DNA from 3 places in the Mycolicibacterium phlei genome. Region 1 is predicted to be linked to each of the others. Evidence: riboswitches for the same ligand, from Rfam matches in the RefSeq annotation. Region 1 holds a riboswitch; each other region holds the start of a gene.
What was found. Region 1 has a riboswitch for cobalamin ahead of MPHLCCUG_RS13110 (FecCD family ABC transporter permease). Riboswitches for the same ligand answer to the same signal wherever they lie in the genome.
Positions count from the first base shown of each region.

Region 2: another riboswitch for cobalamin. It lies ahead of MPHLCCUG_RS02335 (ABC transporter substrate-binding protein); the one in region 1 lies ahead of MPHLCCUG_RS13110 (FecCD family ABC transporter permease).
Region 3: another riboswitch for cobalamin. It lies ahead of metE (5-methyltetrahydropteroyltriglutamate--homocysteine S-methyltransferase); the one in region 1 lies ahead of MPHLCCUG_RS13110 (FecCD family ABC transporter permease).

Region 1 is NZ_CP014475.1:2,731,902-2,736,895, forward strand. It holds partial or broken gene MPHLCCUG_RS13080 (class I SAM-dependent methyltransferase) at 1-502, shown strand, start outside; gene mrf (ribosome hibernation factor-recruiting GTPase MRF) at 616-1,824, opposite strand; gene rpmB (50S ribosomal protein L28) at 1,898-2,134, shown strand; gene rpmG (50S ribosomal protein L33) at 2,134-2,298, shown strand; gene rpsN (30S ribosomal protein S14) at 2,298-2,603, shown strand; gene rpsR (30S ribosomal protein S18) at 2,600-2,857, shown strand; cobalamin riboswitch at 2,861-2,995, shown strand; gene MPHLCCUG_RS13110 (FecCD family ABC transporter permease) at 3,036-4,091, shown strand; gene MPHLCCUG_RS13115 (ABC transporter ATP-binding protein) at 4,088-4,903, shown strand; gene MPHLCCUG_RS13120 (ABC transporter substrate-binding protein) at 4,913-4,994, shown strand, end outside.
Region 2 is NZ_CP014475.1:464,881-469,874, reverse strand. It holds gene MPHLCCUG_RS02345 (ABC transporter ATP-binding protein) at 1-674, opposite strand, end outside; gene MPHLCCUG_RS02340 (FecCD family ABC transporter permease) at 671-1,687, opposite strand; gene MPHLCCUG_RS02335 (ABC transporter substrate-binding protein) at 1,687-2,646, opposite strand; cobalamin riboswitch at 2,750-2,882, opposite strand; gene MPHLCCUG_RS02330 (MBL fold metallo-hydrolase) at 2,910-3,830, shown strand; gene MPHLCCUG_RS02325 (SLC13 family permease) at 3,821-4,994, shown strand, end outside.
Region 3 is NZ_CP014475.1:551,633-556,626, forward strand. It holds gene MPHLCCUG_RS02730 (CaiB/BaiF CoA transferase family protein) at 1-456, opposite strand, end outside; gene MPHLCCUG_RS02735 (LLM class flavin-dependent oxidoreductase) at 472-1,833, opposite strand; gene MPHLCCUG_RS02740 (GntR family transcriptional regulator) at 1,911-2,579, shown strand; cobalamin riboswitch at 2,629-2,840, shown strand; gene metE (5-methyltetrahydropteroyltriglutamate--homocysteine S-methyltransferase) at 2,967-4,994, shown strand, end outside.

The DNA.
Region 1 (4,994 bases):
CACATGGTACTCAATCGACCTGCCGCCGGTGATGGACATCAGGGCGCGGTTGTTGCCCCACGACGACCGGGTGGTGGCATTAGCCCAGTCCGCACTGGACCGTAGCTGGCTGGATCGTATCGACAGCGACAACGGCGTGTTCATCACCGCTGAGGGACTGCTGATGTACCTACAACCCGAGGATGCGCTCGCCCTGATCGCCGATTGCGCGCAGCGATTCCCTGGCGGCGCTACGATGTTTGACTCCATTCCACCATGGTTCAGCGCACTAACGATGCGTGGCCTGCGACTGACCCGGCGGTACACGGCACCACCGATGCCGTTTCCGTTGACCGCGGACCAGGGTGTTGCGCTCGCCACCAAAGTCCCAGGGGTGCGCCGGGCCCGCGACATTGTTCTGCCGCCGGGCCGCGGCCTGGTCGCCACGATCGGGTTACGACTAGCTGACCGGGGCGTGCTGCACCGGTTGCGGCCCAGTATCACGCTGCTGGAGTTCGGCTGACGGGTCGTTGTGTTCACATCTCGCCCCGACTTTGTCAGGGTGCGTTGGGTGGCGTTTGTTAACTGCGCACCCCGGCAGCCGTACCCGAACGCAGTGGCTCACGATCAGTGTTGTCACTCTTCTGCCTGTCGATCGGGCTGCTGACCCGCATCCGAGAACTGTGCGGCATGGGTAGCCTGGTCGGCGTCGCACGGGTCCTGATGCCAGTCGCCGAAAGGGTCGGGGTAGTCGCGCCAAGTCTCGGGGTGGGCGAACTCGGCGTCGGTGAGCAGGGCGCCTCGCAGTGCGTCGAGAATGTCGTCACTGTGGGCGCCGCAGACCAGTATCGTGAGAAAGACGTGTCGGTCACCGAAACTGGGGTCCCAGTCGATGGCCGCCAGCGCGCGCCACTGCGGATCGGTGTGGGTAAGCTCGCTGGAAGTCATTGCGGCCAGCCATTTTCCGGCGGAGCTGACACGCAGCCCGGCACCGACTGATTCGATCCACATGACCTCGGCGTCCCGGTTGGCCAGCCAGGCGCGGCCGCGGGTGCGCACCACGCCGTCGAGCAGCAGGTCGATGGCCGCGTGCAGCCGCACCGGATGGAACGGCCGCCGTGCGGTGAATTCGACGATGCGTACTTCGCCGTCGGCCGTCAGCGGCGGTTGTCCGGCCAGCAGGGAATCCCGGGGCGAGGGCGCGCGTCCGCGTGGACTGTCCGGTTCGAGGTGCGCCAGGGCCAGCTCGAGGCGGTCTGGGCCGACCGTGATCCGTGCGCGGGGCGCGAGCCGACGCAGCACCGCCAGAGTCGTTGCCTCCGGTGCGCCGAGCACCAGGACATCGGCCACCTCGGCCTGCCCGACCACCACCTGGGCGACCGTGCGGCCGTCGGCGAGTTCGTCCTCGCCGAGCGCCTGCTCCAGCCACGCCGCGGTGTCCACGCATGTCACCACGGCTGCCACCACCACGTCGCGGGCCGCGGGCCCGTCGATGTACCCCGGGCCGACCCGTACGTGCACGTTGTCGATGGCCCATCGCACGGGTTCGGGCTCAAGCCAAGGCATCATCTGCACGACGATGCGGGTCACGTCGGCGCGCCGGTGCAGACGGCGAAGCAGGATCAGCAGATCGTCACGCACGGTGCACGAGACGCATCCGTGCACCAGCTCAAGTACCCACTGAGAGCTGTCGACCGAGCTGCTCACGGTGCGGACGACGACATGGCCGTCGAAGGTGTGGCTGACGAGCAGGGTGCCAGGTGCCTTGAGCAGTTCCTCGACGACGGCCCGACCGGTTCCGCGGGCGTCATCCTGTCCGGCGACCAGCACTACCGGCGTACGCATGGGACCTCCCGGTTTGCTTATTGAAAACGATTGTCATTATCGTACGACGGTACCGCACGACGAAGGAGAGTCAATGTCGGCCCACTGCCAGGTGACCGGGCGCGGCCCCGGATTCGGGAACTCGGTGTCGCATTCGCACCGACGCACCCCGAGACGCTGGGACCCCAATATCCAGAACAAGACCTATTACCTGCCGTCGGAGGGACGACGAATCCGGCTGCGGGTCAGCGCAAAAGGCATCAAGGTGATCGACCGTGACGGCATCGAGGCCGTCGTCGCCCGAATGCGTGCACGGGGGGAGAAGGTCTGATGGCTCGCAACGAGATCCGGCCCATCGTGAAGCTGCGGTCCACTGCGGGAACCGGATACACGTACGTCACCCGCAAGAATCGCCGCAACGACCCGGACCGCATCGTGCTCAGGAAATACGATCCGGTCCTGCGCCGCCACGTCGAGTTCCGCGAGGAACGCTGATGGCCAAGAAGTCGAAGATTGTCAAGAACGAGCAGCGGCGAGAACTGGTGCAGCGCTACGCCGAACGGCGCGCCGAACTCAAGAGGACCATCCGTGATCCGGCCAGCCCGGCGGATCGGCGCGCTGCCGCGGTCAGCGCCTTGCAGCGGCTGCCGCGCGACTCCAGTCCCGTGCGGTTGCGTAATCGCGATGTCGTCGACGGGCGACCACGCGGGCATCTGCGCAAGTTCGGGTTGTCCCGTGTGCGGGTGCGTGAGATGGCGCATCGCGGCGAGTTGCCCGGCGTGCGGAAGGCGAGTTGGTGATGGCGGTCAAGAAGCCCAGGAAGCACAAGACAGCAACCGAACTCACGATTCCGCGGCGCAATCAGCTAACGGCGCTCGGCGTCACCACCATCGACTACAAGGATGTCTCGGTGCTGCGCACGTTCCTCAGCGAGCGTGGCAAGATCCGCTCGCGCCATGTCACCGGTCTGACGCCGCAGCAGCAACGGCAGGTCGCGACCGCGATCAAGAACGCCCGCGAGATGGCGTTGTTACCGATGGCGGGTCCGCGCTGACTCATACGGTATGGCACCATCAGTGCCGAAGGCGACTGCGGATTGAGGAAGCCGGTGCGAATCCGGCACGGTCCCGCCACTGTGATCGATGCCCGCGGGTGTCGTGAGTCAGACACTCACCGCAGCCACCACCTCGCAGGGTCTGGGGCGGATCTCCCCGGAGAGGAACGGAGCGAACATGGCGGCGCGGCGCTCGATCGCATGCTGGTCCGTAGCGCCCAGAATCCTGACCGGGGTGCTCGCGGTGCTCACCGTGGTGAGCATCATCGTGTCGATCGTTTTCGGGGCCGAGCACATTCCGCTGGGCGAGGTGTGGCGCACCGTGCTCGGACGGCTCACCGGCGCCGAGGTCGATGCGGGGTATGCCGTCATCATCTGGGAGTTGCGGTTACCGCGTTCGATCCTGGCGGCCGTCGTGGGCGCCGGTCTGGCCCTGGCCGGCGCGCTGATGCAGGCCCTCGTCCGCAACCCGCTCGCCGAGCCGTACCTGCTCGGGGTGTCCGCCGGTGCAGCGGTGGGCGCCACGGCCGTCATGACGCTGGGCGTGCTGTCCGGGTTCGGCGTGTGGGCGCTGTCGGGTGGGGCGCTGTTCGGCGCGATGGCGGCGACCCTCACCGTCTACACGGTGGCCCGCGCCCAGGGCGGACTCACCGCGCTGCGGTTGATCCTGTCCGGTGTGGTGCTGTCCTCGGCCTACATGGCGGTGTCCTCGCTGCTGGTGTTCACCGCCGGGGATCCGCATGCGGCCGAGAGCGTGATGTTCTGGCTGCTCGGCAGCGTCGCCGGGGCGACCTGGGCCAAAGTTCCGCTCGCCGCGGCCGTGGTGGCGATCGGTCTGGTCGGTGCGTTGCTGATCCATTCGTGGCTGGACGCGTACGCGGCCGGGTCCGACACCGCCGCGTCGCTCGGGGTCCCGGTGCGGGCCCTGCGCAACGGGCTGTTCGCGATGCAGGGCGTGCTCGTCGGTGTGTTGGTGGCCGTGGCCGGCGGCATCGGTTTCATCGGGCTGATCGTGCCGCACGCAGCCAGGCTGATCGTCGGCGCGACGCACCGCGCCATGCTTCCGGTGACGGTGTGCGCGGGAGCGCTGTTTCTGGTGTGGGTGGATGTGGTCTCCCGGGAACTGGCCGCACCGCGGGAGATGCCGCTGGGCATCGTCACCGGTCTCATCGGCGCTCCGGTGTTCCTGTTCCTCATGGGGCGGCGCCGCTACGAGTTCGGAGGCGCCACATGATCGCCACGCTGACCAGCGCACCGCTCAGCGCACACGGTGTGGATTGTCGCCGGGGCGCCAGAACCATTGTGTCCGAAGTCGATCTGATGGTTCCCGCCGGCACCCGACTGGCCGTTGTGGGTCCGAACGGGGCCGGGAAGTCCACGCTGTTGCGGGTGCTGTCGGGTCTGGACACACCGGCTTCGGGCACCGTCCGGGTCGGTGATGAGGATCTGCACCGGATGTCGGCGCGGCGGCGGGCCAGAACCATCGCGGTGGTGGGGCAGGAGGAACAGCCGTCCGGCGAGCTGACCGTCGGGGAGGCGGTCGGCCTGGGGCGCATTCCCTACCGCACGCCGTGGTCGGGATCCGATCTGGCCGAACGCACCGTCGTGCGGGCGGCCCTGACCGTCGTCGGTCTGGGCAGTTGGGCCGACCGGCCCTGTTCGCGGCTGTCCGGTGGGGAACGCCACCGGGTGGTGCTGGCCAGGGCGTTGGCTCAGCAGACGCCGGTGCTGGTGCTGGATGAACCCACCAACCATCTCGATGCCGCATGGCAGCTGCGGCTGTTGCAGATCCTTCACGAGCTCGGCTGCACCGTGGTCGCCGCGATGCACGACCTCGACCTGGTGCTGCGGTATTTCGATGCGGTCGCGGTCGTCGCCGACGGCCGGGTGCTCGCTCACGGACCGCCGGCCGAGGTGTTGGAGCCCGAGTTGCTCCGACAGGTGTTCGACGTCGTCGGCGACGTCGTCCGCCACCCCACGACGGGGCGTGCGCATCTGCTGTTCTCCCACGCCGATTCGGTGTCGCGATCCGCGACGAAAATCTGACAGAGGAAGATGACTGTGGCACAGACTTCTCGGTTGTTGGCGGTGTTCGGGATCGCCGCGAGCCTGATGGCGGGATGCGGTTCGGATTCGG
Region 2 (4,994 bases), 2.3 Mb from region 1:
AACACCTCTGCGGGTTCGCCGACCGCCACGACAGCGCCGGCGTCCATCACACAGATCCGGTCGCAGTACGCGGCAGCCAGATTCAGGTCGTGCAACACCGCGACAACGGTGGCGCCGGTGCGCCGCAACAGGTGTAGGGCCTCGTGCTGGTGTCGCAGATCCAGGTGATTGGTGGGTTCATCGAGCACGATCACACCGGTCTGCTGGGCCAGCGCCCGCGCGATCATCACGCGCTGCTTCTGCCCGCCGGAGAGCCGGTTGTACGGTTCGCCGGCGAGTGCGGCCATGTCGACCGCGGTCAGCGCGTCCATGACGATCCTGCGGTCGTCGGCGTTGTCGCCCTCGAAGGCCCGCTTGTACGGGGTGCGCCCCATCGCGACGACGTCGTACACGGTCAGCTCGAAGTCACCCGTGCTGTCCTGCAGCACCGCGGCCAGCCGTCGCGCCGCCTGCCTGCCCGGCAGCACCCAGACGTCGTCGCCGCCGACCAGCACCCGGCCCGACGTCGGCCGTTGCGCGCGGTAAAGCGTGCGCAGCAGCGTGGTCTTACCCGCACCGTTGGGCCCCACGATGCCCACCATCTCACCGGGCTCGATCCGTAGCGAGACGTCTCTCACCAGCTCCCGGCGTCCCACCCGCACGGTGACCGCGGCGAACTCGACCGTCGTGCTCATGCCGGTGCCCTGCGCCTCATCAACCACAGGAAGTACGGCCCACCGACCAGTGCGGTGAGGATGCCCACCGGCAGCTCCTCCGGTGCCGCCACGGTGCGGGCCGCGATGTCGCAGGCGATCAGGAACGACGCACCCAGTAGTGCGGCGGCAGGCAACGCCCGGCGGTGGTCGGCGCCGACCAGCATGCGCACCACATGCGGCATGATCAGCCCCACGAACCCGATCGCCCCGGTCACCGCGACCATCGCACCGACCATGAGGGCGACGACGACGAACATCGCGGCGCGGAACCGGTGCACGTCCAGGCCGAGGGTGGTGGCGGCCTCCTCCCCGCTGTACAGCAGGTTCAGGGAACGGGTGACCGCGAGCAGCACTCCGACTCCGACCAGCACGACGAGCGTCGGCACCCACAGCGTCGACCAGGTCGCCCCGCCCAGCCCACCGAGCAGCCAGCGCACCGCGGACTGCGCCTTGTGCGGGTCATCGGAGGTGACGATCAACAGGCTGGCGACGGCCGACAGCACCTCGGCTACCGCGACACCCGCGAGGATCAGCCGGATCGTGGTCATCCGCCCGCCGGTGCGCGCCAGCAGGTAGACCGCGACCAGTGCGCCCAGCGCACCGAGAAACGCCGCCAGCGGCATGGCGACCAGACCGGCGCCGACCCCGGCGACCAGCACCAGCACCGCCCCCACCGAGGCTCCCGAGGACACCCCGAGCAGCATCGGGTCCGCCAACGGGTTGCGCACCACCGCCTGCAGCACCATCCCGCACACGGCCAGGCCCGCACCGACCAGCGCCGCGAGCAGCACCCGGGGCAGCCGCGCGTCGAGCACGATGGCGGCCCGGGCCGGCGACCAGGTCTGGTCGAATGCCCTCGGCAGCACCCGATGCAGCAGGATCTGCCACACCTCCGCGGCCGGAACCGCCACCGAGCCCACCGCCACACCCGTCGTCGCCGTCGCCACCAGCAGCACCGCCAGCAGCGTCAGGACAACGGGGTAACGCACCATCAGAACCGGTCCGGATGCAGTTGCCGGGCCAGCGATTCGACCGCCTGTCCGACCCGCACACCGGCGGTGATCGACGACAGGGGCAGCACCGCGAACCGCTGCTCCTGGACGGCGGGCACCTGCCGCAGCACCGGGTGCTCGAGCAGGAACCGCTTCTTATCGGCCACCGACTGGTCGCCGTAGTCGTAGATGAGAACGACATCCGGTTCCCGTTCGGCGAACTGTTCGAACGACACGTCGGCCCACACCTTCGGCACGTCCGCGAACAGGTTCTCCCCGCCTGCGGCCTCGATGATCGCGTCACCGATGCCCAGCCCGCCCGAGGTGAACACGCTGGTCTCCCCGCTGTCATAGACGGCGACGGCGAGCGGCGTCACCTCATCGAGCCGGTCCCGGACGCCCTGCACGGCGGCGCGCTGACCCGCGACCAGTTGCTCGGCACGCTCACCGACCCCGAAGATGCGTCCGATATCCCGGATTTCGGCGTCGACGGTGTCGATCGTGACCGGTTCCGTCGCGCAGCCCTCTGCGTTGAGGTGGGTGGCGATGCCGGCGTCCGACAACCGCTGCCGGCCGCGGCCCTCGCCGTCGTCGAACGCGCTGGGCCACCCGCCGTAGACGAAGTCGGGTTCAACCGAGAGCAGCACCTCATAGGACGGGTACTCCTCGGCGAGAACCGGAACCGCCTCGTAGGCGTCGCGGTACTCGGGCAGGATCGCGTCGTCGAGGAACGCGGTGCCCACCATGACGTCCTGCAGCCCCAGCGCCAGCATCGTCTCGACCGCGTGCTGGTTCACGGCGACCGCGCGCCGCGGTGGGCCGTCGTAGACCGTGGTGAATCCGCAGTTGTCCACCGTCACCGGAAATCCCTCCGCGGCACCGGATTTCGTCGTATCCGTGTGCGACGTCGCGCAACCGGCGACCAGGACGGCGGCAAGCAGTGCCAGCCAGCGGCGCATCCGATGCCCTCCTGTCCAGGGGACGGACGCGCGGAAAGCGAACCGCACGGTATGCCGACGGCACACCGTGCGCCACCCTCGCCGGGGAGATCCGCCCCAGTTGTCGTGAGGAGGCGACGAGTCGAGTGTCTGGCTCTCGGACGTGCCGATCACAGTGGCGGGACCGCTCCGGAATCTCACCGGCTTCCTCGGGTCACCGTCGCCTATCGCGCCCGATCCTGCCACACCAGCTGAACGCCGGCTGCCGCACCTAGAGTTGGCGCATGCGTCTGAAGCTGGGCAGGCCCGACCTCGCGGACTACGCGGGCTACCTCGACGCGCCGCCGGCCACCGAGGCCACCCCGGTGTCGGTGACGTGGGCTGGGGTGACCACGCTGCTCATCGACGACGGCACCTCGGCGCTGATGACCGACGGCTTCTTCACCCGGCCGTCGCTGGCCGCGGTGGGGTTGCGGCGGCTGACCCCGTCGCGGCCCCGGATCGAGGGCTGTCTGGCCCGTCTGCGCGTCGACCGGCTCGAGGCGGTGCTGCCGGTGCACACCCACTACGACCACGCGATGGACAGCGCGGTGGTGGCCGAGCGGACCGGCGCCCGGCTGGTCGGCGGATCCTCGGCCGCCCAGGTGGGCCGCGGCCACGGCCTGCCCGGCGACCGGACGGTCGTCGCCGTCCCCGGCACCCCGGTCGAACTCGGCCCGTACACGGTGACGCTGATCGAGGGCCACCACTGCCCGCCCGACCGCTTTCCCGGCCCGATCACCGCGCCGGTGGTACCGCCGGTGCGCGCGTCGGCCTACCGCTGCGGTGAGGCGTGGTCGACGCTGGTGCACCACCGGCCCTCGGACCGGCGGCTGCTGATCGTCGGCAGCGCCGGCTACATCCCCGGCGCGCTGGCCGGGCAGCGCGCCGACGTGGTGTACCTCGGGGTGGGCCAACTCGGGCTGCAGCCGGAGCGCTACCTCGTCGAGTACTGGGACCAGACCGTGCGCACCGTCGGCGCGCGCCGCGTCGTGCTGATCCACTGGGACGACTTCTTCCGCCCGCTGCACCGGCCGCTGCGGGCGCTGCCGTACGCCGCCGACGACCTCGACGTCTCGATGCGGGTGCTGACGCGGCTGGCCGGCGACGACGGTGTCGCCCTGCATCTGCCCACCCTCTGGCAGCCCAGCGACCCGTGGCGCTGACGCTGGCGCTGGCCGCGCTGGCGGTCATCCTGGTGTTCGCGGTCGTGCGGCCGCACCGCTGGCCGGAGGCCGTGGTCGCGGTGCCCGCCGCCGCGCTGCTGATCGGGCTCGACGTGATCTCGGTGCGTGAGGCCGCCGACGAGATGCTGCGGCTGGCACCGGTGCTCGGCTTTCTGGCCGCGGTGCTGGTGCTGGCGCGGCTGTACGCCGACGAGGGCGTGTTCCGCGCCGCGGGGGCGGTGATGGCCCGCCGCGCCCGGGGCAGCCAGAGTCGGCTGCTGACAGCGGTTTTCGCGATCGCCGCGCTGACCACCGCGATCCTGAGCCTGGACGCGACCGTGGTGCTGCTGACCCCGGTGGTGGTGGCGATGGCCCGGCTGCTGCGCGTGCCCGCCGCCCCGCACGCGTACGCGACCGCGCATCTGGCCAACAGCGCCTCGCTGCTGCTTCCGGTGTCGAACCTGACCAACCTGCTGGCGTTCACCACCGCGGGGATCTCGTTCCTGCACTTCACCGCGCTGATGTCGGTGCCGTGGCTGGTGGCCATCGCGGTCGAGTTCGTGGTGCTGCGCTGGGTTTTCCGCGCCGAACTCGCCGTGGCGCCGACCACCGAGTCGCACGCGAAGGTCGACGTGCCGGTGTTCGCGCTCGTGGTGCTGGCCGTGACGCTGGTCGGGTTCGTGGTCACCTCGGCGCTCGGGCTGTCTCCGGCCTGGGCCGCGCTCGGCGGAGTGATCGTGCTCGGCGCCAAGGCTTTCGTGGACCGGCGAACCAGTGTGCGCCATCTCGTGCAGGCGGTGGACGTCCCGTTCCTGGTGTTCGTGCTGTGCCTGGGCGTGGTGGTGAACGCGGTGATGGTCAACGGATTCGACGGGATCATGCGCAACGTGCTGCCCGCCGGCGACGGCCTGCCCGCGCTGCTGGGGATCGCGGCGGTGGCGGCGGTGCTGTCGAACCTGGTGAACAACCTGCCCGCGGTGCTCGTGCTGCTGCCGCTGGTCGCCGCGTCCGGACCGGCCGCGGTGCTGGCCGTGCTGATCGGGGTGAACATCGGGCCCAACCTCACCTACGTCGGCTCGCTGGCGAACCTGTTGTGGCGCAGCGTGGTTCGCGCGGATCTGACCGCACGTCCGCTGGAGTTCAGCCGGATCGGGCTGTGCACGG
Region 3 (4,994 bases), 2.2 Mb from region 1:
CGCCTCACCGGTCAGATGGGCGAACCCGCTCATCGCCTCACCGAGGGTGCCGAAGCCCGGCCGCTCGGCCTTCGGACCGGACAGGCCATAGCCGGTGATGTGCAGCATGACGATCTGGTCGTTGATCCGGCGCAGGGTCTCGTAGCCCATGTTCCACCGCGCCAGTGTCTGGGGGCGGGTGTTGACGACGACCACGTCGGCATGCTCGACGAGTCGGTGAGCCAGCGCCTGGCCCTCTGCGCTGCGCAAGTCGAGAGTGATCGACTTCTTGTTCCGCGACACCGACTTCCACATCAGGCCGACCCCGTCGCGCTGACTGCCCCAGGTCCGGATCGGGTCGCCGTGATGTGGCTGCTCTACCTTGATCACCTCGGCACCGAACTCCCCAAGGTACGTTGCGGCCAGCGGGGCGGCGGCCAGCGTGGCGAAGTCCAGGACTCGGACTCCCTCAAGCATCGCGTTCGGTGTCATCTACGCGCTCAACCGGGTCGATGCGGGCCGCTCCAATCCGAGGTGCCCGCGCAGGGTCGACGCCTCGTAGGCAGTGCGGAACAGCCCGCGCCGCTGCAGCTCCGGCACCACCATGCGCACCACGTCTTCGAATGCTCCGGGCATGTGCGTGGCGGCCAGGACGAACCCGTCGCAGGCCTGCGCCTCGAACCACTCCGCCATCTGGTCGGCCACCTGGGGGCCGGTCCCGACGAAGCGGGGGCCTTGCAGCAGCGTCGCCCGATGCCCGGCGAGGTCACGTACCGTCACCGTATCCCCGCCGATGTGGTTACGGATGTTCTGCACCAGGCCCCTGATCCCCGACACCGACGCGATCAGCTCGTCGGTGACCGGATCATCCAGACCATGCGCAGCGAAGTCGTAATTCATCAGTTCTGACAGCAGCGTGAGCGACGCCATCGGGTCGACGAGGTCATGGAGGAACATCGCCTCACGTTCCTTGGCGTGCGACTCGCTCTCGCCGACCACGGCATAGGCCATCGGGCAGATGCGCACGGCCGACGGGTTGCGTCCTGCCTCGGCTATGCGAGCCTTTTGGTCGGCGTAGTGCTCTCGTGCGATCGCCAGGCCGGGATCGCCGGTGAAGATCAATTCCGCCCAGCGGGAGGCGAAGTCGCGCCCCCGTCCCGAGGACCCGGCCTGCAGGATGACCGGCCGGCCCTGCGGGGTCCGGGGTACCGTCAGCGGTCCGCGTGCCGAGAAGTATTTGCCCTGGTGCCGGAGTTCGTGCACCTTGTCGGGGTCGGCGTACATGCCACCGGCTCGGTCGTGCCGGATGGCGTCGTCGTCCCAGGTGTCCCACAATCCGGTAACCACGTCGAGAAACTCGTCTGCGCGGTCATAGCGCTCGTCGTGGTCCAGATGGGCATCGACGCCGAAATTCTGGGCTTCGCTGTCGTTGACGGAGGTCACCACATTCCATGCGGCGCGTCCGCGCGACAGGTGATCCAGGCTGGCGAACGTCCGCGCGACGTGGAACGGCTGGTAGTACGTCGTCGAATAGGTGGCGCCAAGGCCGATGTGCGATGTCGCTTGAGCGAGTACGCCGAGGATGACGCTGAGGTCGAGTTTGACCGGGCGCGCGCCGTAGCGGACCGCTTCAGCGACCGAACCGCCGTAGATGCCGGGCATGGCAAGTCGGTCGTCGAAGAACATCAGATCGAAGCAGCCTTCCTCCAGCTGCCGCCCGACTTTGGCGTAGTACGCCGCGTCGAGATAGCCGTGTTCGGTGGCGGGGTGCCGCCACGATCCGGCATACACGGAGGTGCTTCCCGCCTGCATGAAAGCCACCAGAGACATCTTGTCGGTGCGACGCTGACCCATGAACCGCAATCTAACATCTGATATATCAAATTTCAAACGCTAGATGTCCAAATTGCTAAGATCATCGGGTGGTCGGGATGGACATCGGCGGAACGGTGCGCGAACGCGCCGCCCGTGAGCTCCGCGACCGCATTCTCACCGGCGCGTTACCTGCGGGCACCCGAATCGACCTGGATGCGATTACCGCCGAGTTCGCCACCAGTCGCACGCCGGTACGCGAGGCGTTGCTCGAGCTGTCGTTCGAGGGCCTGGTTCGCGTGGCCCCGCGCAGTGGCATCACGGTGATCGGCATCAGCTCGGCCGACGTCCTCGACAGCTTCACAATCCTCGGCGTCCTCACCGGACAGGCGGCGGCCTGGGCCGCCGAACGCGTCACCGACGAAGAACTCGACCAGCTGCGGGCATTGGCGGCCGGCGTCGCCGAACACTCCGGCGACGACGCCATCGGCGAAGCGAATTGGCGTTTCCACCAAGCCATTCACCGCGCCGCCCATTCCCCAAGGCTGCTCGCTGCGATCAAGCAGGCGGCACGCGTGGTCCCCACCAACTTCCTGGTCCTGTTCCCCGAGCACGAGAAACACTCGCTGTCCGAGCACGAAGAGCTCCTCGACGCACTGGAGAAACGTGACGCCGACCACGCGCGGGTCATCGCCGAGCACCACGTCCTGGAAGCCGGCCGATCCCTGGCCGACTGGCTGGACCGCCGAAACGACCATCGGTCAGGGTCGCTGCCGACAGCCCGGTAGAGGTACGCTGCAGCCGCAGCTGGTTTGTCCGCTACAGGCGCTCGACGAACGCCCGTACCGGCCATCGAGTTCCGTGTGCTGTCACAGGTGCGGAACGAGAGGGAACCCGGTGAGAATCCGGGACTGTCCCGCAGCGGTATGCAGGAACGACCGCCGTCATCAGCACTGGCCCCGCCTAGGGGCTGGGAAGCGACGGCCAGTAGGTGTGCGTCAGCGCACGCGCCTGTGAGTCCGAAGACCTGCCAGCCGTACCGGATGCGCCGCGTCCGGTGGTTCATCGCCTCGTGGAATGGGCATTGGCCGAATCGGTAGACCTGTCGTGGTCAGCCGCGTTCGGTTCGACGTCTCAAGGCGATGGCCTTCCGCCGTACCGAAGAGGACGTCCTCATGACCGCAACACCGTTCACCGCCACCATCCTCGGATCGCCCCGTATCGGCCCGAATCGCGAACTCAAGCGCGCCGTCGAGAAGTACTGGGCCGGAAACCTTGACCGCAGCGGACTGGAGTCGGTCGCGGCCAAGATCCGCCGCGACACCTGGGAATCGCTGACCGCCGCCGGGCTGGATTCCGTTCCGGTGAACACCTTCTCCTACTACGACCACGTGCTCGACACCGCCGTTCTGGTCGGCGCTTTGCCTCCCCGCGTGGCCGGGGTAGCCGACGATCTGGACCGCTACTTCGCCGCCGCGCGAGGCGGCACCTACGACGGCACCGACATCGCTCCACTGGAGATGACCAAGTGGTTTGACACCAACTACCACTACATCGTCCCCGAACTCGGTCCCGACACCAGCTTCGCCCTCCACCCTGCCAAAGTCATCGAAGAGCTGAGAGAGGCACGGGCACTCGGTATTCCAGCACGCCCGGTCGTGGTCGGACCCATCACATTCCTGGCGCTGAGCAAGGCCGTCGGCGGGGCCGTTGCTCCGATCTCCCGACTCGGCGAGCTGGTGAGCGTGTACGGCCAACTGTTGGAGCTGCTCGCCGACGAGGGCGTGCAGTGGGTGCAGATCGACGAGCCCGTGCTGGTCACCGACATCCTCGACAACGCGGCCGAGCTGGCCGGGCAGACCTACAAGATCCTCGGCGGGCTGGCGAAGCGGCCCGCTCTGTTCGTCGCGAGCTACTTCGGTGAGCTCACCGACGCGCTGCCGGCACTGGCCCGCACGCCGGTCGAGGCGATCGGCGTCGACCTGGTGGCCGGGAGCGCCGCTGCGGTGGCCGCCGTGCCGGAACTCACGACCAAGACCGTGGTCGCCGGCGTCGTGGACGGCCGCAACATCTGGCGCACCGACCTGCAGTCGGCGTTGGGGACATTGGCGTCACTACTGGGGTCCGTCGGCAACCTCGCCGTCTCCACGTCGTGCTCGACACTGCATGTGCCCTACACCCTCGACGCCGAGTCGGAGCTCGACCCTGCACTGCGCAGCTGGCTGGCCTTCGGGTTCGAGAAGGTCACCGAGGTCGTCGCGCTGGCGCGCGGCCTCACGCAGGGACGCGAAGCCATCGCCGGTGAGATCGCCGCATCCAACGACGCGATCGCCGCACGCAAGTCCGACCCGCGACTCAACAACGATCACGTGCGGGAACGGCTCTCGTCGATCCTTGCCTCGGGCGCCCAGCGCGGCCCGGCCGCACGCCGGCGGGAGGTTCAGCAGGACCGGCTGGGCCTGCCCCCGCTCCCGACGACCACGATCGGGTCGTACCCGCAGACGTCGGCCATCCGCGTGGCCCGCGCCGAACTGCGCAACGGCACCATCGACACCGCCGAGTACGAGAGGCGGATGAAACACGAGATCGCGGGGGTGGTGAAGTTGCAGGAAGACCTGGGCCTCGACGTGCTCGTGCACGGCGAGCCGGAGCGCAACGACATGGTGCAGTATTTCGCCGAACAGCTGACGGGTTTCTTCGCGACCGAGAACGGCTGGGTGCAGTCCTACGGCTCACGGTGCGTGCGTCCGCCGATTCTGTACGGCGACGTGGCGCGCCCAGAGCCGATGACGGTGAGCTGGGCGCAGTATGCCCAGTCGCTGACCGACAAGCCGATGAAAGGCATGCTCACCGGACCGGTCACCATCCTGGCGTGGTCGTTTGTCCGCGACGACCAGCCGCTGGCCGATACCGCCGCCCAGGTCGCGCTCGCCATCCGTGACGAGACCGTCGATCTGCAGGCCGCGGGCATCGTGATCATCCAGGTCGACGAGCCCGCCTTGCGCGAACTCCTCCCGCTGCGGTCGAAAGACCAAGCGGCGTACCTGAAATGGGCCGTCGAGGCGTTCCGATTGGCGACGTCGGGGGTCGAGGACATCACCCAGATTCACACTCACCTGTGCTACTCGGAGTTCGGCGAGGTGATCGGGGCGATCGCCGATCTCGATGCCGACGTGACCTCGATCGAGGCCGCCCGCTCGCAC